DNA from 4 places in the Paenibacillus sp. FW126-R14 genome. Region 1 is predicted to be linked to each of the others. Evidence: riboswitches for the same ligand, from Rfam matches in the RefSeq annotation. Region 1 holds a riboswitch; each other region holds the start of a gene.
What was found. Region 1 has a riboswitch for cyclic di-GMP ahead of AC3WRW_RS31005 (EAL domain-containing protein). Riboswitches for the same ligand answer to the same signal wherever they lie in the genome.
Positions count from the first base shown of each region.

Region 2: linked by a shared signal. The riboswitch ahead of AC3WRW_RS10020 (PilZ domain-containing protein) and the one ahead of AC3WRW_RS31005 (EAL domain-containing protein) in region 1 are both predicted to bind cyclic di-GMP.
Region 3: linked by a shared signal. The riboswitch ahead of AC3WRW_RS04860 (hypothetical protein) and the one ahead of AC3WRW_RS31005 (EAL domain-containing protein) in region 1 are both predicted to bind cyclic di-GMP.
Region 4: linked by a shared signal. The riboswitch ahead of AC3WRW_RS05890 (YjfB family protein) and the one ahead of AC3WRW_RS31005 (EAL domain-containing protein) in region 1 are both predicted to bind cyclic di-GMP.

Region 1 covers NZ_JBYTBS010000087.1:6,071-13,634, forward strand. Annotated here, with positions in the region: gene AC3WRW_RS31005 (EAL domain-containing protein) at 1-2,012, opposite strand, end outside; cyclic di-GMP riboswitch class I at 2,130-2,215, opposite strand; gene hxlB (6-phospho-3-hexuloisomerase) at 2,382-2,939, opposite strand; gene hxlA (3-hexulose-6-phosphate synthase) at 2,945-3,580, opposite strand; gene AC3WRW_RS31020 (winged helix-turn-helix transcriptional regulator) at 3,701-4,024, opposite strand; gene AC3WRW_RS31025 (YheC/YheD family protein) at 4,229-5,002, shown strand; gene AC3WRW_RS31030 (DedA family protein) at 5,076-5,681, opposite strand; gene AC3WRW_RS31035 (C40 family peptidase) at 5,944-6,465, shown strand; gene AC3WRW_RS31040 (MGDG synthase family glycosyltransferase) at 6,578-7,564, opposite strand, start outside.
Region 2 covers NZ_JBYTBS010000010.1:148,490-156,053, reverse strand. Annotated here, with positions in the region: gene AC3WRW_RS10045 (MFS transporter) at 1-526, opposite strand, end outside; partial or broken gene AC3WRW_RS10040 (helix-turn-helix domain-containing protein) at 1,229-1,442, opposite strand; gene AC3WRW_RS10035 (fibronectin type III domain-containing protein) at 1,903-2,955, opposite strand; tRNA gene AC3WRW_RS10030 (tRNA-Arg) at 3,967-4,040, opposite strand; gene tadA (tRNA adenosine(34) deaminase TadA) at 4,140-4,616, opposite strand; cyclic di-GMP riboswitch class I at 4,876-4,962, shown strand; gene AC3WRW_RS10020 (PilZ domain-containing protein) at 5,054-5,797, shown strand; gene ychF (redox-regulated ATPase YchF) at 5,876-6,976, shown strand; gene prfA (peptide chain release factor 1) at 7,009-7,564, shown strand, end outside.
Region 3 covers NZ_JBYTBS010000005.1:47,615-55,178, reverse strand. Annotated here, with positions in the region: gene AC3WRW_RS04870 (Lrp/AsnC family transcriptional regulator) at 1-133, shown strand, start outside; gene AC3WRW_RS04865 (hypothetical protein) at 349-1,020, shown strand; gene AC3WRW_RS04860 (hypothetical protein) at 1,053-1,352, opposite strand; cyclic di-GMP riboswitch class I at 1,458-1,550, opposite strand; gene AC3WRW_RS04855 (MDR family MFS transporter) at 1,652-2,878, opposite strand; gene AC3WRW_RS04850 (4'-phosphopantetheinyl transferase family protein) at 3,034-3,741, opposite strand; gene AC3WRW_RS04845 (flavin-containing monooxygenase) at 3,698-4,801, opposite strand; gene AC3WRW_RS04840 (type I polyketide synthase) at 4,816-7,263, opposite strand; gene AC3WRW_RS04835 (fatty acyl-AMP ligase) at 7,290-7,564, opposite strand, start outside.
Region 4 covers NZ_JBYTBS010000006.1:27,850-35,413, forward strand. Annotated here, with positions in the region: gene AC3WRW_RS05885 (LysR family transcriptional regulator) at 1-721, shown strand, start outside; gene AC3WRW_RS05890 (YjfB family protein) at 805-1,008, opposite strand; cyclic di-GMP riboswitch class I at 1,030-1,116, opposite strand; gene pyrE (orotate phosphoribosyltransferase) at 1,187-1,831, opposite strand; gene pyrF (orotidine-5'-phosphate decarboxylase) at 1,863-2,552, opposite strand; gene carB (carbamoyl-phosphate synthase large subunit) at 2,608-5,817, opposite strand; gene carA (glutamine-hydrolyzing carbamoyl-phosphate synthase small subunit) at 5,804-6,979, opposite strand; gene pyrC (dihydroorotase) at 7,142-7,564, opposite strand, start outside.

The DNA.
Region 1 (7,564 bases):
CGGTTCCTGTTATTCTCTACTTCTTCCTTCCAAACGATATAGCCAAATACACGGATGATTTCAGTGAAAACCTCAATCTCAAATTCAAAAATAATGTCTTTACTTACCGCTAAAGCTAAATGTGTTAAGAATTGAAGTCCCTGAGCCCCGATATCTTCAAGCACCACCTCTGTCTTCCCTAAACTCAGCTCCTTGTCTTTGATTTTAATGATCGTCATTTGTGCGCCTATTGGGAAAATAAGCTGATCCTGAAAATAGTTCTGCCTGGTATCGGTCCCCATCCGTTGATTGATTTGGCTAGGAATCAGCACCTCTTTTGCTAACAGATTTTTAAATTCGTCAATCGGGACTGGTCTGCTAAATAAGTATCCTTGAATTTCATCACATTCATGTTGTTTTAAAAACATCAGCTGCTCCATGGTTTCGACACCTTCAGCAACAACTTTCAGCCCTAAACCTTGAGCCAAATGGATAATTGATTTTACAACGGCAGCATTAGAAGGGTTGGTTGTTACATCGCGAATAAAATACTTGTCAATTTTTAATACGTCAGCGTTGTACTGCGTTAAATAAGCAAGCGAAGAATAGCCTGTACCAAAGTCATCTAAAGATACTTTAATGCCGAGTGCCTTTAGCTCCGAAATGGTTGACTCAACTAATTTTTGATTTTCCAGAATGGAGGTTTCGGTGATTTCGACTTCAAGCCAATGGCCATCAACCTGTGTTTCCTCCAGTATTTGCTTTAAACTTTGGATAAAATTTTTGGATAAAAACTGACGGGCGGACACATTGATCGAAATGGGCACAAAAGAAATTCCTTCCGATTGCCAGGATGTGATCAGCCTGCAAACGGTCAGCTCCACCCAATGCGTAAGGGGAAGGATTAAGCCCGTGTCTTCGGCCAGGGGGATAAATTCCGCCGGCGATAACATTCCCCATTCCGGATGGTTCCAACGGACCAAGGATTCCGCACTCACAATTTTCCCTGATTTCAAATCGATTCGCGGTTGAAAATACAATTCCAGCTTATTGTCATGGATGGCTAACCGGAGATCTTTTTCCAATGTGAATCTTTTGAAACTGTCAATATCCATGATGGGGTTATACAACGTATACCGGTTTCCCCCTTTTTCTTTTGACCGGTAAAGGGCTATATCTGCATTTTTCACCAATGTTTGCGCATCCATTCCATGCTGTGGGTAAAAACTGATACCTAAACTCGCCGTAATATAATGCTCATAATCATCATTCAGAAAAGGGCTTGCTTCAATATGTTTAATGAGGTTGTCCGCAAGCTTCTCCACGGCTTCGTTGTTTTCGAACTGCTTTTCCAGCACAACGGCAAATTCATCCCCCCCTAGACGGGCAACAAAACCTTTATCATCTATATATTGAACCAATCTAACCGAAAATTCTTTGATCAATTGATCTCCCAATCCGTGTCCAAGCGTATCGTTAATATTTTTAAATCTATCCATGTCGATATAAATGAGAGCTATGACGTATTGATTTTCATTCGCTTGCTCGATGAATTGTTCCAGTTTTTTTTCAAAAAATCTGCGATTAGGCAGATCGGTTAAATAATCATGATAAGCCATATGTTCAATAATCTGTTCATGATTTTTTCGCTCCGTAATATTGAATGCGTACCCAATTAAACCTTCTTCCGACGGGAAAACGCTAATCTCGAGCCATTCTTTTGTCGGTTCATAGTAATCCTCGAAAATAACGGGAATTTGCTCTGCCATCGCCTTATGATAATTATGATAAAATTTGGTGCCCACAGCTTCGGGGAGCACATCCCAAATATTATTTCCAATAAGTTCGTCGCGTGTTTTTCTTACAAAATACTCCATCGACTTATTGGTATATTTTAAGTGCCAATTCCGGTCTAAGATTAGAAAACCATTCGTAATATTGTCGAGAATCGATTCGCTTGACGGCAGGTCAATTTGATAATGAATGTGATCTTCAGGATCTTTTTTGGATGCTCTCTTTTTAAAAAATTTCATTGAATGTACCATCACCTTATATCTTCTAGTATGAATAACTTGCAAAAAAAAAGCAGCTTACTCGTATACTTACCGAGCAAGCCACTTTTGTTGGACGAAACAGCGTTGAAGTGGTATATCGGTAGCTGGCTGACATGGGATTGACTCCTTTAGTCCCTATAGCTTTGCGTCCCCATTTTTTAATGGGTTTGCCTTTATCAATTAAAAAACTGCATGAATATGTCATTACTATATTAGGTCTTTTTTCCCATTATTACAATATAGCATGACTATTCTCATAGATCATTTCCCATATTCTTGGCATTTCCTAATAAAAAAAGCCCACTCTGTGCGGTTGCAAGAGTGGGCTTGACTGCGATTTTTTGCTGATTATTCCAAATTGGCATGACGGCCGAACAGGGTTGTGGAATCGTACCCTTTTTTCTCCATTAACCGCAGGATGACCGCGTCAAAAAATAACAAAAGCGTCTGTTCAAATAACGAGCCCATAGGCTGTATCGTGGAGTATTGGCTATTCGACTTATCTTTGGGAGAGCCGGGAAGCTTGACCGTTAGGTCCGCCAGCTGCCCAATCGTTGATTCCGGGAATATCGTCACTGCCGCGACAGTCGCCTGCAAGCTTTTGGCTTTCTCTCCCATGGCGATAAGACTTCTGGTTTCTCCGGAACCCGATCCCATGAGGAGCAAGTCGCTCGCTGTTACGTTAGGCGTGATCGTCTCTCCCACAACGTAAGCGTCCATTCCCATATGCATCAGCCTCATGGCAAAAGCTTTGGCCATCAAGCCGGATCTGCCGGCCCCGGCTAGAAAAACCTTGCTGGACGCCAGCATTCGCTCAACAAGCAGATCAGCTTGCACGGCATCCAACCGGTGGGCTGCCTGCTGCAGCTCCTCAAGGATGAGGGCTGCATACTCATTCGTTCTCATCGGCGTTAAGATCCTTGTTTGATCAACTTCTGCATCTCAGCGGCAGCGGCCTGCTTGTCTTCTTGTCCGGTAATTCCTCCGCCGACAATAACAAGATCCGGGCTCGCTTGGATGACTTCCGGCAGCGTGCTTAATTTAATGCCTCCGGCAATCGCTGTTTTGGCCTGCTTGACAACACGCTTGATCGTCAATAGATCTTCAAAGGAATTTTTACCGACAGCCTGCAGATCATAACCTGTATGCACACAGATGTAATCCACGCCAAACGCGTCGATTTCTTGCGCACGCTGCTCAAGATTTTTCACGGAGATCATGTCCACCAAAATTTGTTTGCCTTGTTTCCGCGCTTCTTCAACAGCGCCTTTGATCGTCATGTCTTCCGAAGCTCCCAATACGGTAATAATGTCCGCTCCTGCCTCGGATGCTTTCATGACTTCATAACCGGCAGCGTCCATAATTTTCAAGTCAGCCAGCACTCTCAAGTTTGGAAAAGCTTCTTTGATTTCCTTAACGGCGCGAAGCCCTTCATTAATGACAACCGGGGTGCCGATTTCGACGATATCTACATAAGGCTCCACTTCTTTCACCAACTGTTTGGCTTGTGGGATGTTGACAAGATCTAACGCTAATTGAAGCTCCATGGATGAGTCACTCCTTCTATTATGTTGTTCACGGAGCCTATTGTACGCCGATACTTTTCAAAAAGGAAGTACGCACTATTTGGTGACGTAGTACCCATTTGGATACTATGGACGACATTTTTAAACCTCAATCCGTTCCTGGTGCTTCTCTCCCCAATTGGCCATCACATGCAGCACGACCTCCATCGTTTGGCCATATTCCGTTAAGGAATACTCGACTTTCGGGGGCACTTGAACGAAGACTTTCCGGTGGATAATACCGTCATCCTCTAATTCGCGAAGCTGTTGGGTCAGCATTTTTTGCGTGATATCCGGCATCCCCCGTTTTAATTCGCCAAAGCGTTTGACACCGTCCATCAGATGGCATAGAATGACCAGCTTCCATTTGCCGCCAATCACTTTCAAGGTCATTTCTACCGAGCTCTTAAAGCGTTGATCTCCCATAGGGTAACGACTCCTTCGTATACGATTATTATTCATCTTAATTGGCGCAACTTTCAGTTGCAAACAGCCTTTGATCCAAACCTGTGAATTTATTTTAATTTTGCCGGCTAGACATTTCTCCAAGTCATTCCGCTCCATTGGAATATGATAATAAACAGATCAGTAAGACGTATGTTTAGTAAATTTCCAAAATGAGGTGCTGTCATGTCAGCGTACCGCGGGAGATCAATAAGCAGTAAATGGGTCAAAACAAAGGTTCTCTTATTGAACAAAGAACTTCGGAATTTTGTCCCTGATACAAAAATCTACAATCAAGCAAACCTGCTTGCGATGCTAAATAAACATAAGATGGTTTATGTCAAACCAACGACAGGCTCTGCCGGCAATGGCGTTATCCGCGTAGAAAAAACAAAGCATTACAGCTTTCAAAACAGACAAACCATAAGAACTTTTCCTACGTTCCAAGGTTTATTTACGGCTCTAAACAAATCCAAGCTAAACAGAAACTATATGATCCAACAAGGCATTCACCTGTTGAAACATCACAATCGAATATTCGATATACGCATCATGGTCCAGAAAACGCCAAAAAAAACGTGGGAAGCTACCGGGTATATCGGCCGGGTTGCTCATCCGCGCAAAATCGTAACGAACTTTCATAATAGCGGCAAACCGCTGCCGTTAGAATTGCTGCTGGGCTCCTACTTACAAAACAAGAAAAAAGATGATTATATCACATTCTTGCGCCAGCTGAGCTATAAAATCGCCGTGCATTACCAGAAGGTTTATCCTGGATTCAAGGAAATCGGTATTGATTTCGGCGTCGATAAAAAATTGAAGCCCTGGGTATTGGAAGTGAACACTGCACCGGATCCCTTTATATTCAACCAACTGAAAGAGAAAAAAATGTTCTTCAAAGTGCTGCGTTATGCACGGGCAAACGGCCGATTTTTGCCTGCCAGACGGCGGCGCAAGTAGGTTGGTTTCGCATCAAAATAAAAACACCTTCAATCCCGGTTACCCGGTGAAATTGGAGGTGTTTATTTGTGTTTTATCGGGAGAGCCGCCGCTGCGCAGCCATTCGCTTTACTCCCATTACGCCAATGGCGGCTATCCCCGCCGCGACAATGATCCACAAGGGATGATGGAAGTGCAGATGGTAGTGGCGCCAAGCTTTATCCAGTTTTTGACCGAGGAGAACAATGACTAAGATCCAAGCCAAGGCTCCAGCGTAAGAAATACACATAAATTTGATGTACCGCATTTTCGTTGCCCCGGCAATGAAGGGAGCCGCATGCCTTAACCCGGCTACATAGTAGCCGATCAGAAGCACAATTGCACCATACTTTGTAAACTGCTCCGCCCACTTCTCCAAACGGCTCTCGGAAATACGAATCCATTTGGTTACCTTGCTGATTCGTTTGAGCCCAATGCTTTGTCCAAGCAGGTAATTAAGCGTCATTCCAGCACTAGCCCCAAGCCAAGCAAAGCCGATAATACCGCCGATATGAAGATTGGCTTTAACCGCTATATAGCCTGCACCTAAAAGAATTATCTCGATCGGCAGCGGTATGCCGACGATTCCGATGAAAAGTAAAACAAATATGCCTGCATATCCGTAATGGCTGATTAATGTGATCATGGAATGATGATTCATCTTTCTTCACCTGCCTCATATAGATCGTATCACAATTAAGAAAAAAGAGCATGAGAGGAAGATGAGAAAAAATGATTTCATTCCATGTTTGTTGTCAAGGTCTTTTTGCTCATCAGATTCTCACGGTTTTCTAATTATCGGCCTCCGAGCGTGATCTGTCCTCGTCTTTCTCCACGATTGGTAATCTCTAGGTCCTTCCGGATGTGATAAGGTTATCCCAGGTGGAAGCCTAAAACACGATCCTGAAGGAGGATGTCCAATCATGAACAACATGAAAAAGAACCGCCTTAGTAAATCGCTATTAGGAATTACACTTAGTGTATCCTTACTTGCCTCAGCGAATCTTTTCGTGGGAACGCAATCCGCACATGCAGCGGGCAGCACGGCTTCAATAACAGCAGCTTCTACAGCCGTATCGGGGAAAGCTAACAGCATTATCTCTACAGGTGAACAGTATCTTGGGGTAAAATATTCATTCGGATCTCAGAAAGGCCGAACAAATACCTTTGATTGTTCGTCTTTTACACAATATGTATATGGCAAGAATGGGATCAATCTCCCTCGTTCATCTAAGCAGCAATCACAAGTAGGCACTTATGTTCCAAGAAGCCAGCTTCAACCCGGAGATCTTGTCTTCTTCTATTCCCCTATTCACCATGTCGGTATCTATATAGGGAATGGGAAAATTTTGCACACGTACGGCAGTCCTGGCGTTACGATTTCTGATATGAACTCCGGTTGGTGGAGCAGAAATTACAAAACAGCCCGCCGCGTCATTAACTAAACGGATTATTAACGAAAGCTCATTACCTTATAGTTTAACTCATTCGTCATCTTTTCATCCCTCAAAAAAACCTCCTTCTATGATTTTGAAGGAGGTTTTTTATGAGTTTGGCCTAAATCGAGAGTGAAAGAGCGCGTTCATTCATGCTAAGCATCATATCCGTTACGATATGTTCAGCAGCTTGGCTCCGCTGCATTGCTCGCATACGTTCCCTGATTTCTTCCTGCAAGCTTGGATTCCTTATTAACGCGTTAATTTTATAAGTTAATTCTTCCAAATAAACGGAAATCGAAGCAATTCCACGACTAGTAAGATATAAGGCATTTTCTTTCTCCTGTCCGGCATAGGGCTTGTAGATGAAGATCGGCAGATGCTGGACGATCGCTTCCGTCAACGTTAACCCTCCTGCCTTCGTTACAATGCAAGCTGCCCGGGACATCCATTCATGAATATTGTCTACATACCCAAGAATAGTAACCCCCGCAGAAAGGGCAAAATGATCTTTAAGCCTAAACATCAGCTTCTCATTGCGGCCACAAACTACGACCAACTGACAATGTTCCAGATAGGACAAGCTCGTAATCATATCCTCAATATAGCTGTTGACCCCGCTGTCTGACGCCATAATCAGGATGATTTTCTTTGGATGCGTATCCGCGGTGCTCATCGCCTTTGCGAACTCTTGCCGTACGGGAATGCCGCTTACCTCAATGCGCTCTTTACTGATCCCTTTGAAAATGATTTGTTGTTTCAACTCGTCCGTAGCCACATAATATTTATCCACATTCGGATGCAGCCAACTGGCATGTAAAGCATAATCCGTCAGTACCGTGACATTCCTTATGCCCATTGAACTGCACACATCCGGCGACGCTCCGAACGGAAACGTGTTTACAACGACATTAGGACGCTCTTTGTGAATAAGTTCTCTTAACTTCTTTTTGCCCAGAAAGGTCATGGATCTCTGGAATAGTGCGGTCCGCTTGGATTCGCGGGTTAAGTAGTAGCTCCAGCCATAATAATCGAGACCTATGCGTGAGCTTTTGGTGCTTTGGTTAACAAGCGATGTTGTAATGAGATTGATGACGGGGTGGCCTTC
Region 2 (7,564 bases), on a different contig from region 1:
GCAGCCCCAGCAGCGCTCCTAAAATGAAAGCTGCCTCCCAGCCGAGCGAGTCTGCCGCCCATCCGGCCGATAGAATGCCGAGCACCTGGCCTAAGGAGTTGAAAAAGGAGATCGTACCGATCGCTTTCGTGGACTCCTCATGCTTATAGTAGCTCGTGAACAAGACGGTGAAGTCGACCCATGTTGCCGCGGCTGCCCCCGCCAAAGCCCGGAGAATCAGAATCCACGTGAAATCGTGGGTGATATAGAGGCCGAGTCCGCCAATGGCTGTAAAAAACAACCCGAATGTAATAAAAAGCTTCCGTTTATGAAAGCGGTCCGACATGATGCCTACGGGAATGCGCAGCAGCATTTGGGAAATCCCATACATGCCAACGATCCATCCCGCCAGTTGGTGATTCCCGCCAAGGAACTCCACATAAGGCGCCATGATGGGAACGCTCGTATACATGGACATCCAGAACAGCAGCGTAACTGCGCAAAATAAAGGAATGCGATAAGAGCTTGGAATTTTGTTAATTGTCACGGGGTGCTCCTTTCCTACCTAATCTACCGTTTATTATAGAACATCGTCTGTAGCAAGGCTATGACAGGATGGTTGCAAAATAAGGCAGCGCGCGGCACCTCCTTCTTTTTTGCGCGGCGGATCATCCCTTTTTCACGCAAAAATACGGACTCTGTTGTACTTTGTACAATGCAGAAGCGGTTTTTTCCTCTCCATCGTCATCTTCATTGCACAAAGTACACTTATTTTGACCTCTGTACTTCGAAAACCACTCCTCCCCCTCCAAAACGTTGTACATAGTACAATGAAGATGAGCGTTATGGCTGGATTTCAGTCATTTTATTGCACAAAGTACAACATAGGATGTGCTATTGTCTAAGACCCTCCCCCTCCGAGAACCCCTGTCCACTTGTTGAGATCCTCCCTCTTTTTGGTTGTTAATATCGTCTGAAAAAGGCCTTACTTGTGCTCATGTTGATAGTGCTGATTTGTTTACCGGGATATGTGGATAGTCTATTCACATGTGGATAGACTATAAAAAGTTTGCAACTGGAGGAATTACCTATATGCGGCGGGAACTATTTTAGTCGAACGGATAAGCATCACGAAGACTTAGCGGAGATCAACGGAGTTTTACCGATAAATAAGAAGAAGACGGCTTCTGTTAGATCAGTTGCCGTCTTTTTTCGTCCAGAGCATTCTATTTGTGAACGATGGCACGATTTACTCTGTGCCATTTACGAGTATTAATAAGTCCGTAGGCGTAACGTCAAGGTATGCGCAAAGTTTCGCTAGAAGCTCACGCGGATAGCGTTCCATTTCATCATTAATATAGTTGACGAACGGATTCGGATCGGTAATCGATATCTTGTGCGACTTGACGTATGGACAGGTTACGAGCGTCTATAAGTGGTTTTAAATTAGAACGGATAGTCAATGAATTGGGGGCGCTGCATTCATAACGTATCAACCTCTGGGAATATTGTTCGAACGTATATTCGTAATTATACGCGTAGTGTGGGCGAAGGGCAAGCGATAAAAGCGACGACGTCGTCGTATGAAAGTGCCTAAAGTGACTGATGTCATTACCTATAATTACCGTCTCAACAGAGTAAAGGCAACACGTCTAATTACCATAGAGCGCGAAAAGTTAACTAATGAGGAGACTTAGTATGAGCAATCAGATGATTAACAAAATACGTTAGAATTTAGCGTCAAAGAAATGGAAGACATTCAAGATGTGTTTTTCGATTATGAGGAACGATTAGTTGCACTCGGTTATGACGGGGAATTATATTACATATTATTAGACAAAGAGTTCTTAAAGGACTAAATATAAAATAAACGCCAGTCGCAGCGGAATCACTCCGTTACACTGACGTTTATTTTTCGTTATATTAATTTGGATTATATTCGTTAACTTCGAACGTTTCAATTTTATCGAACGCGACATAATCTTTGCGGCTGATAAACTTCGCAAGGTTATACGTTTTATTAAACGTGTATATTTCCGATCCAGTACCTGTCGCACGTCCATTATACCACGCGATAAACGCGTTAACGTCCGTCATAGGGAGATCATACTCCTTTTCGAGTCCGCTAGTTAACGTGACAACGAGTAGGGCTCGTCCGGCTGTTACGGGTGCCGTTGGAGTCGCGGATGCAACATTACTTTTTACGGATTCATTACCGGCAGTATCTACCGCACTTATTTGAAACGTATATAGCGTACCATTCGTTAGATTTGTAACAAGAAAGTTATTTGTTGCTACTGTAGTAAGGAGAATTCCGTCTTTATATATCTTGTAACTCGAAATGTCGGGTTCCGCATTAGCTGTCCATGATAAACTTACTTGAGTATTGCCAGCAGTTGCATTAAGTCCGAGTGGTGCTATTGGCGGCGTAGTGTCGACTGGAATAGCTAATGTACCGTAGACGTTAAATTCAAAAACATCGTCTTCTTGCCCATAATTTCTACTCACAAGAGCTACATAGCGGACACCTTGTTTTTTTGTGGAAAGAGTAAGTAATCGGCCATCAGTTGTGTGACCACTGTCTATGTAGTTTCCTAAGTAGCTACCATCACTTTTAAAAAGCATCATCGAGACGTTTGTACCTAAAGATGACTTTAAACGGAATGACGTCAACTCAGCATCCGCGTCCAATTTGTAAAGAACCATGCTTTTATTAATTCCATAGCCCATAATTCTATTTAGTGTTGATTCGTTGTTATCCGTCAGCAATGTAGTTGATTCGGAAGCAGCGTTATACTTTGCTTCTTTCACAACGTATCCTACTACAGGCTCCTCAAGATCTGAGGTGTTCATAACCTTCCCTGGTTTCCCATCAAGTAGACCGCCCGTGTAGTTAGTTGCCGCTTTAGCACTTACTACAGGTAATAACAATGAAATTACTAAAAGAAAAATTGCAATTCTCAATCTGTTTTTCAAAGTAAATTCCACCTTTTTCTAAAAATAAGTTACTCGGTGAATTTTACGTTATTAAACATAATATGTCTAAACATTTACAGTAAAATAATATAATATATGTATTTTATTAGTTAATTTCACGTAGCTCGTACATACTACGCGCGAAGCAAAGTCGCCAATCCTCACGATTTCCCCGCATTATTCGCGTATAATGCCGCCATTTTCGAGGTTACCGCACGCACTCATTGTGACGGTCGCCTGCGATAATGCGGCCGCGAAGAGTTCAAAGCGTAGTGCCTCGAGTATACGAAAACCGCCGTCTGCAATCAGAAGTAGGCATGTCCTATCGCGAAACCCAGCAAACGTGCTTGTATCAATTGCCGCAAGTAACTGTTTAAGCTGATCCGGACTGAGCGTCGCTTACTCTTTGTGATCAAAGCACGGCTGTTTAACGTTCTTGACTGGATTGATATGAACTTCTTTTCACGTGCCAAAAACAAAAAGTTAAATATGGTCCTCAAATCTCGCAGCTGAAACGCAATAGTGTAAGGCGACAAGTTGGGAGCGTCCTCTATATCGCGTCTAAGCTTAGTGCTCATAAATCTAACGTAATCGCGGACAACTTCGGTTGTGATCGCGCCAATATCCACTAGTTGTGGACAAGTTTGACCGATCCATTCGCGAAAATAACCCCAGTATAATACATAACTCCCCAACGTTCTCTCGCGCATGCCCTCCGCCTTCTTAGCAACATCAAAACAAATGGAACGCACTTTCAAGACCATACGAAGGCACTACGTCCACATTTCGGCATCCACTAGCGATTGATTTACCTTTCCGCGGATCAACATTACTCATAACGAAAACCCCCTTACGTTATTCCGTAAAGGGTCACATGAAACGGGTATTTAAACGGTGAATTTCCGGCATATAGTTCCGCAAATTTTCGTGTACAGACTGTATGCCTTACGTTCTCCTTCCGCTGAGCTCAATGTTAGCTAAACGTTGACCTACCGCGGATTTCTAAGCAAACGCGCCCGAGATGATTCGAACATCCGGCCTACAGTTTAGGAAACTGTTGCTCTATCCTGCTGAGCTACGGGCGCATAGCAAGGATTATGATAGCACGAAGCCTTGTGCGGTGCAACCTTTTGGGCGGCAGCGTGTAAATCTAGTGCCGCTAAAAAATATTCTCGCGGGAGCGCCTACTCCTTCCCCCGCAGCTTGCGGAAAAACTGCGTCAGCATAGTAGCGCACTCCGCCTGCAGCACGCCGCTGACCACATCGACCCGGTGATTGAACCGGTCCTCCTGCAGCAGGTTCATCAGCGTTCCCGCGCAGCCGGCTTTGGGATCGGTCGTACCGTAGATCACCTGCGGAACCCGCGCTTGGACGATGGCTCCCGCACACATCGGACAAGGCTCCAGCGTGACGTAGAGCTTGCAATCGAGCAAACGCCAAGCTTGCAGGTGCTCGCTAGCCTGCTTAATGGCAATCATTTCAGCATGAGCCAGAGGATCCAGCGTGGTTTCGCGAAGATTGTAGCCGCGGCCGATAATTTGACCTTGATGGACAACAACGGCGCCGATGGGCACCTCGCGAATGGCTTCGGCTTTGCGTGCTTCTTCAATAGCTGCTTTCATCCAGAGAATATGTTCATTATGCTCATTATGTTCATCCACAGGGGGACACCTCGCTAAAAATAATCTTATCCACATGTGTACAAAGAATCGAACAAATATTCGTTGTTAACAACCTGTGGATAACAATGTGTATAACTTAAAAAGTTGTGGATATGTAATTCTTTTAACATTCATACAACAAATACAATCCGTATGCAAGGGATTTAGTTGATAATAAGATCAGCCATCCGTATAATGAGAGATAACGTAGGTCTTTTAGACCATAAAGAACGAGATATGTATAAATTTCATTTGCAGGGTTCGATAATGGCAAACTTGCCGAAAGGCAAGGACGCAAAGCTGAGGGTCTACCGTTCCATGGAACTATGACAGCCTGGTTACCGAAAATCGATGCTTTTTTGGGTTGAGGTAATAGGCTGTTCCCGCGGTAAAGGGGCAGTCTATTTTTTATATACGGAGCACGGAGGAAGGTGTTGATGAACAAAATGGCGAGCAGGCAGAAAGCTATGAAGTTTTACGGCAGCAAAGAAGGGTACGATGCTGAAGTCATGATTGAAAGCAAGGCGATGCTGAGCAAGGACGATTTCGTAGCCACAGGCGTGCTTACTTATGCGCTCGGCGATATTATCGAGGTGGAGCTGCCGGAATATGATAATTTTGCGCTGGGCGATAAATGTAAAATGACCGTGTATACGAGGTCCGGGCTGTTTGTCATGGAGACAACGGTCGTGGCCAAGGAGCAGGGCTCTCTCATTGTCCTGAATCCGCCTGAAAACCGCAGGAAGTTTACGGAGAAAAGGGAGTTCCCTCGCGTGGATGTGAAGAATGAGGGGCTGCTTTTCGGACTTCAAGACAAAAATAAGCGAAATAAGCATCAATTCGATGATCCAATCCGGTTCTCTATCAAAAATATATCCGTCAACGGCCTAGGTTTCACAATCAATGAGAATGCTATGCTTGAAAAGGTCATACAAAAGCATTCCCAGCTTGAAGTGGAGTTGATTTTGGGCTTTTTGGTGCCATGTACAATGGAAATTGTCCGGCAGGAAAAAACGAATGAAGGCTATTACTACGGGGCAAGCTTTACCGCCATACCGGAACAGAAAACGAACGCGCTGCGCGGCTTTATTTTAAAAAATCAGATCGAAACCTACTTCGTCCAGAAGCGGGAAAATGAAACGAAAAAAGCGCTGGAAAAAAAGTCTGCGGCTAATCAGTAGCCTTCAGGCTTTTTTTTGCGTTCCAAGTACTATATAATAAGAAGGATGATTTTCGAAAATTAAGGAGTTGTAACTACAATGGCTTTGAAAGCAGGTATCGTCGGTCTACCGAACGTAGGAAAATCGACATTGTTTAATGCAATTACACAGGCGGGGGCAGAATCTGCGAACTATCCGTTCTGTACGATAGATCCGAATGTCGGGGTAGTTGAAGTACCGGACGAGAGATTGCACAAGCTGGTAGAGATGATTGTCCCTAAAAGCATTGTCCCGACAGCCTTTGAATTCGTTGATATTGCGGGTTTGGTAAAGGGTGCGAGCAAAGGCGAAGGGCTTGGAAATAAATTTTTGGCTCACATTCGTGAAGTGGATGCGATCGTGCATGTTGTCCGTTGTTTTGAGGATGATAATATTACCCACGTATCCGGTAAAGTGGATCCGATTGGCGATATCGAGACGATTAATCTCGAATTGATTTTGGCTGACATTGAATCCGTAGAGAAGAAGATCGAGCGCTCCCGCAAAAACCTGAAAGGCGGCGACAAGAAGGTTGTAGCCGAGGTTGAGTGTCTGGAACGCATCAAGGAAGCTCTCTATAACGATCTGCCGGCGCGCAGCATTGATTTAAGCGACGATGAGAAGCTGCTTGTACGCGATCTTCATTTGCTGACCATGAAGCCTGTGCTTTATGCGGCAAACGTGAGTGAAGATGAAGTGGCAACAGCGGATGAGAATCCGTTCGTCAAAATCGTTCAGGAGTACGCGGCGAAAGAAAACAACGAAGTTGTTTCGATCAGCGCGAAGGTAGAGTCCGAGATTGCTGAACTCGAGGACGAAGAAAAAGCGATGTTCCTGGAAGAGTTGGGACTTCAAGAGTCCGGCTTGAATAGATTGATTAAAGCAGCTTATCGCAAGCTTGGCTTATATACGTATTTTACGGCCGGGGTGCAGGAAGTAAGAGCTTGGACGATCCGCAAAGGAACGAAAGCTCCTCAAGCGGCTGGCGTGATTCACACGGATTTCGAGCGCGGATTTATTCGTGCCGAAGTTGTGTCTTATACGGATTTGGTAACGGCCGGCTCCATGAATGGCGCGAAGGAAAAAGGCCAAGTGCGCCTGGAAGGCAAAGAGTACGTGGTGAATGACGGCGACGTTATGCATTTCAGATTTAATGTGTAAACCATAAAAAATAAAGAAAGGAGTGATCCGTTATGTTGGATCGACTTCAGTCCATTGTGGACCGCTATGAGAAATTAAGCGAACTGCTGTGTGACCCGGATGTAACGAGTGACACGAAGAAGCTTAGAGAGTATTCGAAGGAACAATCTGATCTTCAGGAAGCCTACGATGCTTATAATGAATATAAGAGCGTGACCGAGCAGCTGGCAGACGCGAAAGCGATGCAGAACGAGAAGCTGGACGATGAAATGCGTGAAATGGTGAAAATGGAGATCGAAGAGCTAAGCGAACAGTCTGCTAATCTAGAAGAACAGCTTAGAGTGCTCATGATGCCAAAAGACCCGAATGACGATAAGAACGTCATCGTTGAAATTCGCGGAGCGGCAGGCGGCGATGAAGCTGCGCTGTTCGCAGGCGACTTGTACCGGATGTATACGCGTTATGCGGACGGGCAAGGGTGGAAAACGGAAATTCTCGATGCTTCCGTCAATGATTTGGGCGGGTTCAAAGAGATTATTTTCATGATTACGGGCAAAGGCGCTTATAGCAAGCTGAAGTTTGAGAGCGGAGCGCACCGTGTACAGCGTA
Region 3 (7,564 bases), on a different contig from region 1:
AGCTCTCGAGGAGTTCGGAAATCAATGTGATAAATACGGGACCTACACGATTCTAATCGTGATGTCATCGCCTATTGATCATAAATTTCTTATACCTTCACTTGGAGAAGCAAACATAAACATGCTGAGCTAGATAGATGAAATGGAAATCACAAATAAAAAATAGAGGTGATCAGTTCATATAGTGAACTAATCATCCTCTATTTACGTAACTGCAAGGGTAAAGATTTTACCCATTACAAAATTGGTATATAATAGATTTTATCCCTTTCCTTAGTTGTTAAGGTTGTCGGAGCCCCACAGCTAGATCGAGTTAAGGAGATAATTTATATGTGCCACTTTGAAGATATGGATAAAAATTTTATTGAAAATTTAACTAGAACGGCGTATTCACGGCTAGAAGACACTCATTTTCAAGCTATTCCACCGCTGGACAGCGCGAGTAATGTAATATCCCCCATTGCACAATACTATATTGCACCGTTTATTTTTCGAGCACCGGAAATGTGTATTATAATTCCACTTACACATATCGATCTAAATGATGATGCACTCAGAAATTTGCTTTGCCATTTTCAAAATATTCATGTCGTAACGTCTAAGAGAATTCCCGTTGAACTAAGATTAGAAAATCTTAAACCTACATCGAAGGAACTCTTTACTTTGTTGTTGAGTGAAAAAAGGATTAATCCCTTCGTTTTAGATTTATACCAATTTCATGGTGAACATACCTCTTCGGGTGATTATAAGTATGTAAGATTTAATAATAAGTCTGTTAAGACTAGCTACGAAGATGCGATAAATCCAATTCACATTCAAGAATTCGACGAAATATGGAATCATATAAAACTACTATACTCTGATAAGAAATATCTGCATCACTATCCGAATTGGCTATACTCCGACCAATTAATCAACTCAATCGCATTAAATTATTTTTCAACAGTCTGCAAAGAAGTTTATTTGTGCGTAGATAATGTGACATCTCACATTATTGAATTAACGCTCTTTAACAATTAGAAACTGTCCACGAATAAAAAAAAACAGCTCGCCTATATAGGCTGAACTGTTCTTAATTTGGAAGTCAAGATTTGATAAAGTCTTGTCATAAATGCTTCAATTTGGGGCATCGGCGGCATTTTCACTGAAAGTTTTACTTCGCCTTTCCAGTAGAAGATTAAGATGCTGTTGCTTCTGCCATGAAACATTTCGACATCCCAACAAGCTTCGTTAAGCGCGTATTCTTCCAAATTGATCAGTAGCTTTGGTCCATCCGTGGATGGTACCAAACGGGCAACATGATTGCCGCAAAGCGAAATTACTTTCTGCTCTTCATGTAGTTCGGACTGCATGCTGTCTGGTCCTCCTTTTTGTTCATGTTTAATTAGCGCTATGATAGAGAAAAACCCCACCATTGTGTACCGATCGGAGGGGGTTCGAAGGTGAATGCCCAATCGTTCGGCAGCTGGCTGGCAACAAGTTCGTTCCAGAACAAGGTAGCCCCTATAGCTTTGCGTCGCTGACTTTCGTCAGTTTTGCCATGTCGTGATGTGTTGTAAAGTTTATTTACATGAAAATATCTACACTATCAAGAATAAGGGAAGTTGTTTTGAAATCGTATAGTTCTATAGTACTAATTTCGCCATTTTTATCAAGTAATTTCTTTTTTCGACGAATTTTTCAGGAAGTTTTGTAGATTGATGGCGCCTTTCCAATAGAATAGCGACCCTGCCATGACCACAACAGCCATGATCAGATACAAAACGCTTCCGCCGTAAGCTACAAGCAAAAACCCGCCTATCCACGGTCCCATGAAATGGCCGACATTCGTTAAGGTTTGAGCGCCAAAATATGTGCCTCGCATATGCTCGGGAGCTAGCTTGTCAATCAGCATGTTCGCCGCGGGATAATTTAAAATTTCGCCAAGCGTGAAGATCCCCATCGATACAATCATCGGAATCAGCGAATGCGAGAACGCAAAACCCACATCTCCTAAAGCAAACATCAAATTGCCAAAAATAATGGCGGCAAGCGGCGTATACTTATTGGAAATTCGAGTAAGCGGTATTTGTAAAGCAATGACCACAATCGCATTAACACTCATAAGGACTGCGAACATTTTGACGCCATCGGTGAAACTTTGCTCCAAATACTGCGAAAGAGTCACCATGACCTGCGAGTATCCGATCGCCCCGATGATCCCGCCAAGGATGTAGTAGCGAAACGTGACATCGCTGCGGATGACACGCAATGCGGAGGCGAACGTAACCGGTTGTTTCTTCTCTCCTTCGATCTGCTTAATGCCAAAAACGATGAGGAGAACGTATAGCGTAACCGCATAGATCAAATAAACAATTCCAGTTAGCAGGAATGGCAGAGACCCGTCCATCGTAGCAAAAAAGGCACCTAACAAAGGACCGACAGCTACACCGACATTAATGGCCATGTATCTCATCGAAAAAACGCTTAGCCGTTTGGCCGGTTCTGTCAGATCCGCCATCAAAGCTTGCGAAACCGGCTCGTAGAACGAGCGGCACAGACCGTTTAACATATTGAGCAGCATGAATAAGACCGGTAGTTTTACGAAACTGAAGCCGACAAACACAACGGCCCATCCGAAAAGAGCGGCCAGCATAATGATGCGTCTGCCGAATCGGTCCGATAAGTTGCCGCCGATAAAGCCCCCGACCGTTCCGGCCAAAGCTCCCATCCCAATGACAACTCCGATCATTACCGCGCTCATGGATGTATGTTTGGCTAAGTAGATCGCCAGAAAAGGCAGACTCATGGAAGACGCCGCTCTGGCCATGACGGTCCCCAAAATTAACGTATGTACAATCGGATGATAAGAACCAAGAAAACCGCGTAATCGATTCATCTGCCAAAACTCCTCTTGCTGCTAATTTACCAAAGGTTAAGATTATGAGATTAAGAACTCATTATACACGAAAAGCGGCAGTCCGTGTCCTTATTTCTTATTTTTTGTCGAACAAAAAAATTGGATCCCCGTACTCGAACGGGAACCCAGCTTTTTTACTCTCTTACTATGGTACCAATTGCCCATTTCAGCAAGCTGCTATAGGGAAGGACTGTCACCTCATCCGGGAAGTTATACGTTTCGCTGCTGACCGCTAACGGATAAGCCTCTTCGGTTTTGCACTTCACCAACTCGTAGGTTCTGCAGAAATAGCATTTTTTCTCATATACTGTTACGGCATCTACGGCAGAAATCCTGTCATAGTCTATCCTCGTCATAGGAAAACCAAGCCCCGTACCGATCAGCTTAACAAAACTTTCTTTCATCACCCAACGCCAACAAAGAAAGACGGCAGGGTCTTGAACACGCAGAAGCTCTTTACTTTCCGAAGGGGACAGAATGCTTTCTGCCAGCTGTGCAAACCGGGGGTCCTGCTTCTGAACATCGATTCCAACCTCACAAGAGGCCAGAACAATGGCAACCCATTCCCCTGAGTGAGAGATATTAAAGAAAATACGGGGCCAGTCGTAAAGGGCCGGTTTCCCTGAGGGGCTGTAGATGACACTCGTTTTGCTTTTATCCATACGCAGCTCATGCCGAAGCACATAGTGGAGCAAAATGTCCCCTGCCATCATTCTTTGCTGTTGATGCTTTTGCAGACATTTGGCAATTTTGGCCTTTCTGCCTTCATCGAGGAAGGAAGCGAATGAACGCCAAATGTCAACTCCCGTGCGATGACAAATCCTCGTAGCTATTACCTTCATTTGCATAGCGTTCTCCATATTGTGTGATCATGCGGCTGATGAATTTAGCATCCCGGTGTACCCATCCGATCAACGCCGATCCCCGGCAAGACTGCCAAGGCAGGCCTACAAAATACAACCCAGGAATCCATGTAACTCCCCGCTCATGAATGACCGTTTGATTGTGATCGAAAATCTCGGGAATACATATCCATGGATAGTCGAAACGAAAGCCGGTAGCCCATACTATCGTACTCGCTTCATGAAAAGACCCGTCTGCAAAAGAAACCAGTCTGCCACTCGCGCTTGTCGCTCTGGTCAATAGTTGGACCCTTCCGCTGGCAATAGCCTTTCTCAGATCAAAACCATAAAGCGGATCTTTCTTTTTCATGAACCGCCGCCCAATCCATGATTTCGGACTCTTGCTTAGCAGCCCAATCCTTTCATACCACCAAAAAAGGCTCCTGCCAAGCAAACGGTAAGGCAGATATTGAATTTGATGACCAACTGACAAATAAACTTTCCTCTGTTGAGAAATCTCAAGTGCAATCTGTGCGCCGGAATTCCCCCCGCCGATCACGAGCACATCCCCCTGTTCAGGAAGCATTTCAAGATTACGATAATTTGCTGTATGTATTTGAAACACTTCCGGGCTTAGAGACTGTGCAAGGGGAGGAATGAAAGGAGTTTGAAAAGGGCCTGTCGCCACAACGACTTGTTGAGCCAACCACGTCCCTTTGTTAGTCGTGATTAAGAATCGCCCCATAGCGTAAGAGAGCCGCCTTACTTGGGTTTCCAACTGGACGGGTATGGCAAAATGTTCTTGATATTGCTTTAAATACGCCGCCATCTCATCCTTTGCCGGATAGCCCCAAGGATCTCCCTTCAGGGGCAGCCCAGGCAAACTGCTATACTTACGAGGCGTAAAAAGGGTTAACGAGTCATATCTGTCTTTCCACGAATGCCCTATTTCCGGGCTATGATCCAAAATAATAAACTTCCGCGACTCCGAGCGTAAATAATACCCTGTCGAAAGACCTGCTTGCCCTCCGCCAATGACGACGACATCGATACTTTCCAAAGCAACTCCCCCAATTAACAAAAACAGGTTATGCCAGTTGACTCCCCCGAATGATTGCCCGCTATTTTCCAACACGATTGATGATTCCACGGGTAGCCCGGAAGCATATGAGATACTTTCCTATGTACGGAGCTTTCAGGCACATAGAGACCTTTAACAAACAATTGACACTGCAGCTGCAGTTTGCCAATTATGCTGCTGCCGTTGCAGACGATTAGTGAGTCTTCCTTCTGCGGCATCCAGGCAGGAGCTGACGAGATGCATACAACAACTTTTCCTCGAGTCTTTTCCGCCTCTGGTTTAACTAACGCAGGATAGTCCTGACGGATCAGCCGTTCGATGGCTTGCGGAAGTGACAATTGACCTTCCACGACCAACGCAGTCATACAGCCAACGCCCTCGCCCATGCAGCTTACAGGCTGCACTCCCCAATGCCGGAGCATCACAGCATGTGCATATTGTTTCGCAAAAGTTCGCCAATCTCCGAGACTCTGCAAGGACTCCGGCGCCAGTTGACGGTACAATTGGCTTACAACAAAATAAGCTTGTTGAAACACAGCATCGCCATTTAACTCTTCCAGCCCTGCATCGGCATCGCTCGTATCATGAGCCGGGAAATAATATACCGTCTGAGGCGGATTAGAAAGCACATGGCCATAGCTTTTCCACGGCAGGCTGCTGTCAGGTGTACTCACCTCATCCTGCAATGCTTTCATTAATGCCTCCTTAGATGATGCTGCAATGGCCAGTCTATGTTCATGATGCTTCCTGCCCTGCAGCAGCGTGGAACAAATAGATGGAAGATCAGGCTGACTAACATGCTTTAACCAGTCCGCATACGCTAGAGCCAAAGCCGATAAGCCCTCTTTTCTCGCTGCAGACAGCGTAAATAGGAAAGGAGCACTTTCCGCTTGCACCGGCAATCTGTGAGGCGGCCTGCCAAGAACAACATGCGCATTGGTTCCGCCAAAACCGAATGAACTGACGCCGGCATAAACCTCTTTCCCAGATCGAAGGTCCACACATTGCGTGGGAACTATAAACGGAAAGCTCTCATGCGGAATTTCGGGATTCCACTTCTGAAAATGCAAGCTCGGCGGAATAATGCCATGTTTCATGATAAGTGCCGACTTGATGAGTCCGGCTATTCCAGCTGCAGACTCCAGATGTCCGACGTTGCTTTTCACCGAACCGAGATAGACGGTACTGGTCCTGCCTCTTTCTTCGGCAAGCACTGCTCCCAATGCTTTCACTTCAATGGGATCGCCCAAATAGGTCCCTGTCCCGTGAGCTTCAATATAGCCAAGTTGACCAGGCTGAATTCCCGCGTTCGCATACGCCGATCTAAGCAGTTTCTCTTGGGCGGATTGATTTGGCGCAGTGATTCCATTGCTGCGCCCGTCCTGATTGACCGCACTCCCGGGAATGACGGCATATACCTCATCGCCATCCGCTAATGCCAGGGTTAGCGGTTTAAGTATGACGATCCCGCAGCCCTCGCCCCGAACATAACCGTCAGCCCGAATATCGAAGGTTTTACAGCGATCGTCCGCTGCAAGCATCCCCGCTTTACTCAAACTTGAAGTTACGGCATTGGAAAGAATAACATTCACGCCACCGGCAACAGCCTGTTGGCTTTCCCCCGACCATACACTGCAGCAGGCTTGATGTACCGCAACAAGCGAAGAGGAACAAGCCGTATCAATCGCCATGCTCGGTCCTTGAAGCCCCAGAAAATAAGACAGGCGATTAGCCGCTATGCAGAGCGCACTGCCTACGACCGAGTGAATATGCAGCTCATCCGCAGCTTCGAGCTCTCTCCTTCCATAATCGCTGTTGGAAATTCCGATAAATACGCCGGTACTGGTATTAACCAACGACTCCGGCAATATCCCTGCATCCATCAACGCTTCCCAGGCAACCTCAAGCAGCAATCGTTGTTGCGGGTCCATTCGGATTGCTTCCCGATAGGATAGGCTAAAGAATGGATAATCGAATCCATCGATGTGATCGAGGTAGCCGCCTTGGCGATCTATTTTCCGTTCACCCAACTTCTCTCGCTCTGCAGGATAATCGCGGACGGCATCCAAGCCTTGAAGCAGGAGCTCCCAGAATTCCCCGCTGCCAGAAACAGTAGGGAACCGGCATCCTATGCCAATAATGGCAATAGGATCACGTTGGCTTGGCACTTCGCGTGATGAGGCAGCCTCCTGCTTCCATTGATGCCTTTCATCCCTCCCCAAATAACCACACAATTCATGAATACTGGGGTAATCCCAAAATAACGTCGGGGAAACAGGCATATTAAGCGCTGCTCCCAATTCACCCGACAACAGCATGGTTTTTGCTGAATCCAACCCATAGGAGCTGAATGGTTCATGAATGTCAACCTCCTCTTCCTTCCGGTCAACGAGGAGAGCAATTTCACTTTTTAACCACTGCAACACTTCATTCGAGTTCATCATTGTTTCCTCCGAGCAGGATGCGCTCAACCTTGCTCAAGCTCACCTGTTTCATACCGTTTTTTCGTTAAACTGCGTTGAATTTTACCGCTGGAAGTCTTAGGAATCGTCCCTGTTCGAATCAACAGGAGATTGTTCAGGTGAATATCAAATTGTTCCCATAAGGCTCTGCGGGCCGCAGCCAACACTTCATTCTGAAGCTGCGTGTTTCTTTCGCCGGCTGCTTCTTCTTCCTTGCAGCGGCTCCTGAATTCCCGGTTGAGCTCGGCTACGACGACAATTTCTTCGGTCCCGTCCGAAC
Region 4 (7,564 bases), on a different contig from region 1:
GCAGCTGCGGTTAACCCTACCAGGCGAAAGCCTGCTGAAGCTGGCCGTCCAAATGCTCGATCTCTATGACCAGTCCAAAGAAATCGTTGCGAGCCAAGTCACGGGAACATTGACGATAGGAACGATAAACTCGCTTGCAGCCTATTATTTGCCTCCATTTTTACAAGCGCTCAAACAGCTTTATCCCGGTCTTAATATCCATCTTTATCCTGACAGCGAAGCTTCCCTCATAACGAAAGTCAGAGAAGGCGACTATGATTTGGGCTTATTGCTGGATCGCTACCCGGCCGACCCTCTCTTGACGTGCACTACAATCAAAGAAGAGCCTCTAGTACTTGTAGCGCCTTTGGCTCACCCGCTTACACACCTGGAACGCATACAGCTATCCGACTTTCAAGAAACGGAATTTATCGTAACGGAAGAAAGCTGCATCTATCGAGGCATGTTTGAAAAATTGCTCAAAGATCACACCATCCCGCTTCACATCGGCTTCGAGCTTGGAAATCTAGAAGCGATTAAACAATGCGTCATGAACGGGCTCGGCATCGCCCTGCTGCCACGAATCGCCGTTCAAAGTGAGCTCGAACAGAACAAACTGGCGTCGCTTCCCTTCTCGCACGAAGACTTAACTTTAGATATTCAACTGCTGCTTCATCCCAAAAAGTGGATCTCTCAGCCGCTGCAAGCCTTTATTGGGCTGTTGACCAAGGGGAGCGTATAGTTTCTGTATCCGTTAGCGCAATTTCGAGCCTCATGCAAAAAAAGCCCTCCTTTTCAAAAAGGTAGGGCTTCTTTCCTGTTTGCTTATATGCGGATGTCGAGATTGCTTCCCAAATGCGGCGCCGCCGATGCGGTAACCAACTGCTGGGATTTCGCAAAATCCTGTACGAGCGTACTGGCTGAAGCTGATTGCATATCGCTCGCTTTGCTAAGCAGTTGAATGCCAACCGCCTGCTTCAAAGCGTCTCCGCCGCTAATGGCATTAAAGACACTGCTGCTGATATTCATATAGCGCTCCTCCTCTCATCGTTCGGTAGCTGGCGAGCATTCGGCCATAGCCGGTTAGCCCCTGTAGCTTTGCGTCTGCCGCTTTCGCGTCATTTGCCGGTTCGCAGATGTTAGGCTGTACCTAGCACACTTCCAGTATAGGTTTTGCTTGCGCAATTCGTCAATCTTCGATTCGTTTCTACACGCCAAACGCTGCAGGATTCTCTCTCCAAGAACGCAGCAAGGCCATATCTTCCTCTTTGATTGCACCCTTCTCCAGCGCCACTTCAAGCAGTGCAGCGTAGTTGGAAAGCGTGTGAAGAGGCATGTCCGCCGCTTGGAACGCATCCGTCGCCTTGTCCAATTGATAGGAGAAAATCGCCAGCACGCCTAGAGCTTCCGCTCCCGCATCTTTGACAGCGATGGCCGCTTTCAAAGAGCTTCCTCCTGTGGAGATCAGATCCTCGATGACGATGACCTTTTGCCCTGGTTGCACAGAACCTTCGATCAGGTTCTCTTTGCCATGGCCTTTGGCTTTATCCCGAATATAAATCATCGGGAGACCCAGCTTCTGCGCGACCCATGCCGCATGAGGGATGCCGGCTGTTGCTGTGCCGGCTACGACCTCGGCGTCCGGAAATTTCGCTTGAATCAAGCTGACGAAGCCGTCAGCGATGACTTCGCGAATGGCCGGGTGCGACATGGTCAGACGGTTATCGCAATAGATCGGCGATTTCAAACCCGATGTCCATGTAAAAGGCTGCTGCGGTCTAAGCGCTACCGCACCGATTTCTAAGAGAGAAGCAGCAACGTGCTTCGCAATCGTTTCAAGCTGTTGACTCACGTTCTTCCACCGTTCCTTCCGTTGTTAGGTGCTACAGGATGGAATCGATAATCGATTCCATCGCAGCCCTTGGATCCGCCGCGCCAGTGATTGGTCTGCCGATCACGACGTAGTCCGTTCCCTGAGCGAAAGCCTCGGCCGGCGTCATGATGCGCGACTGGTCGCCCACATCCGCTCCCGCAGGGCGGATGCCCGGCGTCACGGTGACGAATCCGTCGCCGCACGCCGCCTTAATCGCGGTCACCTCCAAAGGTGACGCGACGACGCCCTGCAGCCCCGCGGCATGCGCCAAGCGGGCATAGCGAATGACGGCTTGCTCAACCGTTCCGGTCAAGCCGATTTCCTCATTCAGCACCGCTTGCGAGGTGCTGGTGAGCTGCGTCACGCCGATGACGATCGGACGTGCAGCGCCTGCGGCTAGCCCCTTGTCAACGCCTTCCAAGGCGGCTTCCATCATGTCCTTGCCTCCGGCGGCATGAACATTGAACACATCAACCCCCAGGCGCGTTACGCTTTCCGCGCCGCCTTTGACGGTGTTCGGGATATCATGCATCTTCACGTCAAGGAACACCTTATACCCGCGATCTTTCAAGCTCGCGACGAAGCCGGGACCTGCAGCATAGAACAGCTGCATGCCCACCTTCACGTAGCAAGGAATCCCTTCGAGCTGCTTCAGCAGCCCTTCGGCACTTGCGGCATTGGGATAATCGAGCGCCACCATAATGCGTCCGGCAACGTCCGTACGTGTAATTACTGACAAGTCCGCCACCTCTTCCTTAGACATGAACCGGCATAGCGCGTGAAGAGAAATTGATAGCTTCAAGCATATTAACGAGCGCTCTTACCGTATCCAAAGATGTCATACAAACCACGCCGTTCTCGACCGCTTCACGGCGAATACGGAATCCGTCGCGCTCTGGCGTTTTGCCTTTGGTCAGCGTATTTACGACGAACTGCGCGTCTCCGCTGCGGATCAGATCCAAGATATTAGGCGAGCCTTCGCTTAGCTTGTGTACCGTTGTTACCGGCAGACCGGCTTCTTCGATGGCTGTCGCCGTTCCGCCCGTTGCGATGATTTTATAGCCAAGACGGTAGAAGCCTTTTAAAATGTCAATCGCTTCTTCTTTGTCTTTGTCAGCGACGGTAACTACGACTGAACCGGCGGATGGAATTTTCATGCCTGCACCGATTAACCCTTTGTAGAGCGCCTTAGCAAAGTTCGTATCGCGGCCCATAACCTCGCCTGTCGACTTCATTTCAGGTCCGAGCGTTGTGTCTACACGGCGAAGCTTCGCAAAGGAGAAGACAGGCACTTTAACCGAAACATAGCTATCTTCCGGCCATAGACCGCTTTTGTAACCCATATCAGCAAGCTTTTGTCCCATAATGACGCGGGTTGCCACGTTAGCCATCGGGATGTTCGTTACTTTGCTTAAGAATGGCACCGTTCTGGAAGAACGCGGGTTAACCTCGATAACATACACTTGTTCGTTGTGGATAACGAACTGGATGTTCACCAAGCCGACGACGTTCAGTTCAAGACCGATTTTGGTTGTAATCTCGATAATTTGCGCTTTAATCGCATCCGAGATCGATTGCGGCGGATACACGGCGATGGAATCGCCGGAGTGAACCCCTGCGCGCTCAACGTGCTCCATGATGCCAGGGATCAGAACGGTTTCTCTATCGCAAATGGCGTCAACCTCTACTTCTTTACCAAGCATGTAGCGGTCGATTAGAACCGGGTGCTCAGGGTTGATCTTCACCGCATATTCCATGTAGTTCAACAATTCTTCATCGGAGTAGACGATTTCCATCGCACGTCCGCCTAGAACGTAGGAAGGTCGAACGATGACCGGATAACCGAACTTCGCTGCAGTACCAACCGCATCATTGACCGATGTTACTGTACCGCCAGGAGGCTGTGCAATGGAAAGCTTGCTTAGCAAAGCTTCGAATTTCTTGCGATCTTCAGCGGTGTCGATGCTTTCCAGATCGGAGCCCAGAATGCGAACGCCTGCTTTGTGCAGAGGAGCAGCCAGATTGATCGCTGTTTGTCCGCCGAACTGTACGATAACGCCGATTGGGTTTTCGCGCTCGATTACGTTCATGACATCCTCGAAGAACAATGGCTCGAAGTACAAACGATCGGATGTATTGAAGTCAGTGGAAACTGTCTCCGGGTTGTTGTTAATAATAACGGCTTCGTAACCGGCAGCTTGAATCGCCCATACCGCGTGAACGGTTGAGTAGTCGAACTCGATGCCTTGACCGATACGGATTGGACCGGAGCCAAGCACAACGACTTTCTCTTTGGCGGATTCCGTTACTTCATCTTCTTGCTCATAAGTTGAATAGTAGTATGGCGTTGAAGCTTCGAACTCCGCTGCGCAAGTATCAACCATTTTGTAGACCGGCTTGATGTTCATCTTCAAGCGATACGCTCTTACTTCAGCTTCGTTAATGAATGTCGTGCAGCCAGCAAGCGTACGAATTTCAGCAACTGCGCGGTCGGTAAAACCTTTACGCTTAATTTCGAAAAGCAGGTCAGCCGTCAGTTCACTCGCTGCGATTTCTTTCTCGAACTTGATCAGGCCTTCCAGCTTGTTCAAGAACCACCAGTCAATTTTCGTCAAATTTTGCAATTGTTCTACGGTATAGCCTCTGCGGTAAGCTTCCGCTAGTAAGAACAAGCGCTCATCGTCAGGCTTTTGCAGGCGGAATTCCAATGTTTCCGTATCCAGAAGGTCCGTTTCTTTCAGGAACAAACGGTGTACGCCGATTTCCAGCGAGCGGACAGCTTTATGAATGGACTCTTCGAACGTACGGCCAATAGCCATTACTTCGCCGGTCGCTTTCATTTGTGTCCCCAACTTGCGGTTGGCAGCTGTAAATTTATCGAACGGCCAGCGCGGAATTTTGGATACGATATAGTCAAGTGCAGGCTCGAAGCATGCATACGTTTGACCCGTTACCGGATTGACAAGCTCATCTAGTGTATAGCCGATCGCGATTTTAGCCGCCATTTTGGCAATCGGATAGCCCGTCGCTTTGGATGCAAGCGCCGAAGAGCGGCTTACGCGCGGGTTAACTTCAATGACATAATATTGGAAGCTGTGCGGATCAAGCGCATATTGTACGTTACAACCGCCTTCGATGTTCAAAGCGCGGATAATTTTCAGAGAAGCGGAGCGAAGCATTTGATATTCGCGGTCCGACAGCGTTTGGCTTGGCGCTACAACGATACTGTCTCCCGTATGTACGCCTACTGGATCAAAGTTCTCCATGTTACAAACGACGATACAGTTGTCGTTCGCGTCGCGCATAACCTCATACTCGACTTCTTTCATGCCCGCAATACTGCGTTCAACGAGACATTGGCCGATTGGACTGTAACGAATTCCGGAAGCTACGATTTCCGTCAGCTCTTCCATCGTGTTACAAATACCGCCGCCGGTACCACCCAATGTGTAAGCAGGGCGAACGATGATCGGGAAGCCGATTTCGTTAGCAAAATCGACAGCCTGAGCTACCGTTGTTACGATAACGCTATCCGGTACCGGCTGCTCCAATTCTCTCATCAAGTCTCTGAAAAGGTCGCGGTCTTCCGCTTTCTCAATCGCCGTCAGCTGAGTTCCCAGCAGCTTCACGTTCTCGCTCTCCAGAACTCCGGCGCGAGCCAGTTCTACCGCCATGTTAAGACCCGTTTGACCGCCCAGTGTCGGAAGCAAGCCGTCCGGACGTTCTTGACGAATGATTTGTGTTACGAATTCAAGCGTAATCGGTTCGATATATACTTTATCCGCCATGTTCGTATCCGTCATGATCGTAGCCGGGTTGGAGTTGATCAGGATAACTTCCATGCCTTCTTCTTTCAATGCTTGGCAAGCTTGCGTTCCCGCGTAGTCGAATTCCGCAGCCTGACCGATAACGATCGGGCCGGAACCGATCACGAGGATTTTTTTGAGTGTATTATTTTTTGGCATATTGCAGTTCCTCCTTACTTACAGATGACGATGCCGCGGACGCTTTCCACTGTGCAAGCATTTGCGCTTGGCGCGGCTGCTGCGGATTATCGCGTTTGTGCTGACGAATCAGCGAGATGAAATCATCGAACAGGTAGCTGGAGTCAAAAGGTCCAGGCGCTGCTTCCGGGTGGTATTGAACCGAAAACGCAGGGTATTCCTTATGTTTCAAGCCTTCGATTGTACGGTCGTTATTATTAATGTGCGTCACTTCAAGATCAGTTCCTGCGACGGACTCCTCTTTAACCGTGTAGCCATGGTTTTGCGATGTAATGTAGCAGCGTCCGGAAGCGAGATCTTTAACCGGGTGGTTGCCGCCGCGGTGGCCGAATTTCAATTTATCCGTGTCCGCACCGCAAGCGAGTGCGAACAACTGGTGGCCCAAGCAAATGCCGAAGAGCGGGATATCGCCCAGCAGGCCTTTGATCATTTCGACAGCGTGAGGAACGTCTTTCGGATCCCCAGGGCCGTTGGACAGCAGGACGCCGTCCGGTGCAAGGCGGCGAATTTGTTCCGCAGTTGCGTCTTGAGGCACAACGACAACGTCACAGTCGCGTTTGCTCAGATCGCGGATGATTCCGCTTTTTGCTCCGAAGTCAACGAGCACGATACGCTCTTTGTGACCAGGCGCGCCGTAAACACTTTTCGTGGAGACACGGGCAACTTGATCCGTCATGAGGGAAGTTCCTCTCAGGATTTCAGTCAGCTCTGCAACGGATTTATTGGATGTAGTCAGCAAGCTTTTCATAACGCCGTGATGGCGGATTTTACGAGTCAGCATGCGCGTATCGATGCCGCTGATGCCTACGATGCCATATTCCTTGAGCAGGCTGCCAAGCGTGTATTGCGCTCTCCAGTTGCTCGGAACTTCTTCATGCTCACGAACGACAAAGCCATGAATGAATGGGCGTACGGATTCAAAATCATCGCGAATCACACCGTAGTTCCCCACTAACGGATAAGTCATCGTCACGATTTGACCGCAGTAGGAAGGGTCCGAAAGAACCTCTTGATACCCTGTAATCCCCGTGTTAAATACAACCTCGCCGACGGACTCCCCTTCACTACCGAACGATTTTCCTGTAAAAAGCGTGCCGTCTTCCAGCAACAATCTTGCCTGCATGTATGTTCAGCTCCTTCACTATTGTCAGGCGATTCTCACGAATCGCGGATGTCCTGCTTGCATCTTATGAATGTCTCGCTCGCATAGACTTGCATAAAAAATTATCAGTTTGTATAAATATACACGAAAATAAGTTCCCCGTACAGATCGTTCTTGTCGTTTTTATGAATAAACGATTTTACCAGAGGCGATCGTGACGACCGGCCAGCCCTTCAGCTTCCATCCGATAAACGGTGTGTTTTTGCTGCGTGAAACGATCTCTTCTTTGATAACCTCGCGTTCGGTTTCCAGATCTACGATCGTAATGTCCGCTACGCTTCCTACATTCAAAGTTCCGTATGGAAGTCCGAATACTTCAGCAGGTTTTTTCGTCATTCGATCGACCAGGAAGCCCAGCGTCCATTGGCCTGTCAGAACAAATTTTGTATACAGCAGGTTGAAGGCTGTTTCAAAGCCAAGAATTCCGAACGGCGCAAGCATCATGCCTTTCGCTTTCTCCTCTTCCGAATGCGGGGCATGGTCCGTTACGATAATGTCGATCGTCCCGTCTTCCAGACCTTCGATGACAGCTTGCACATCGCGCGG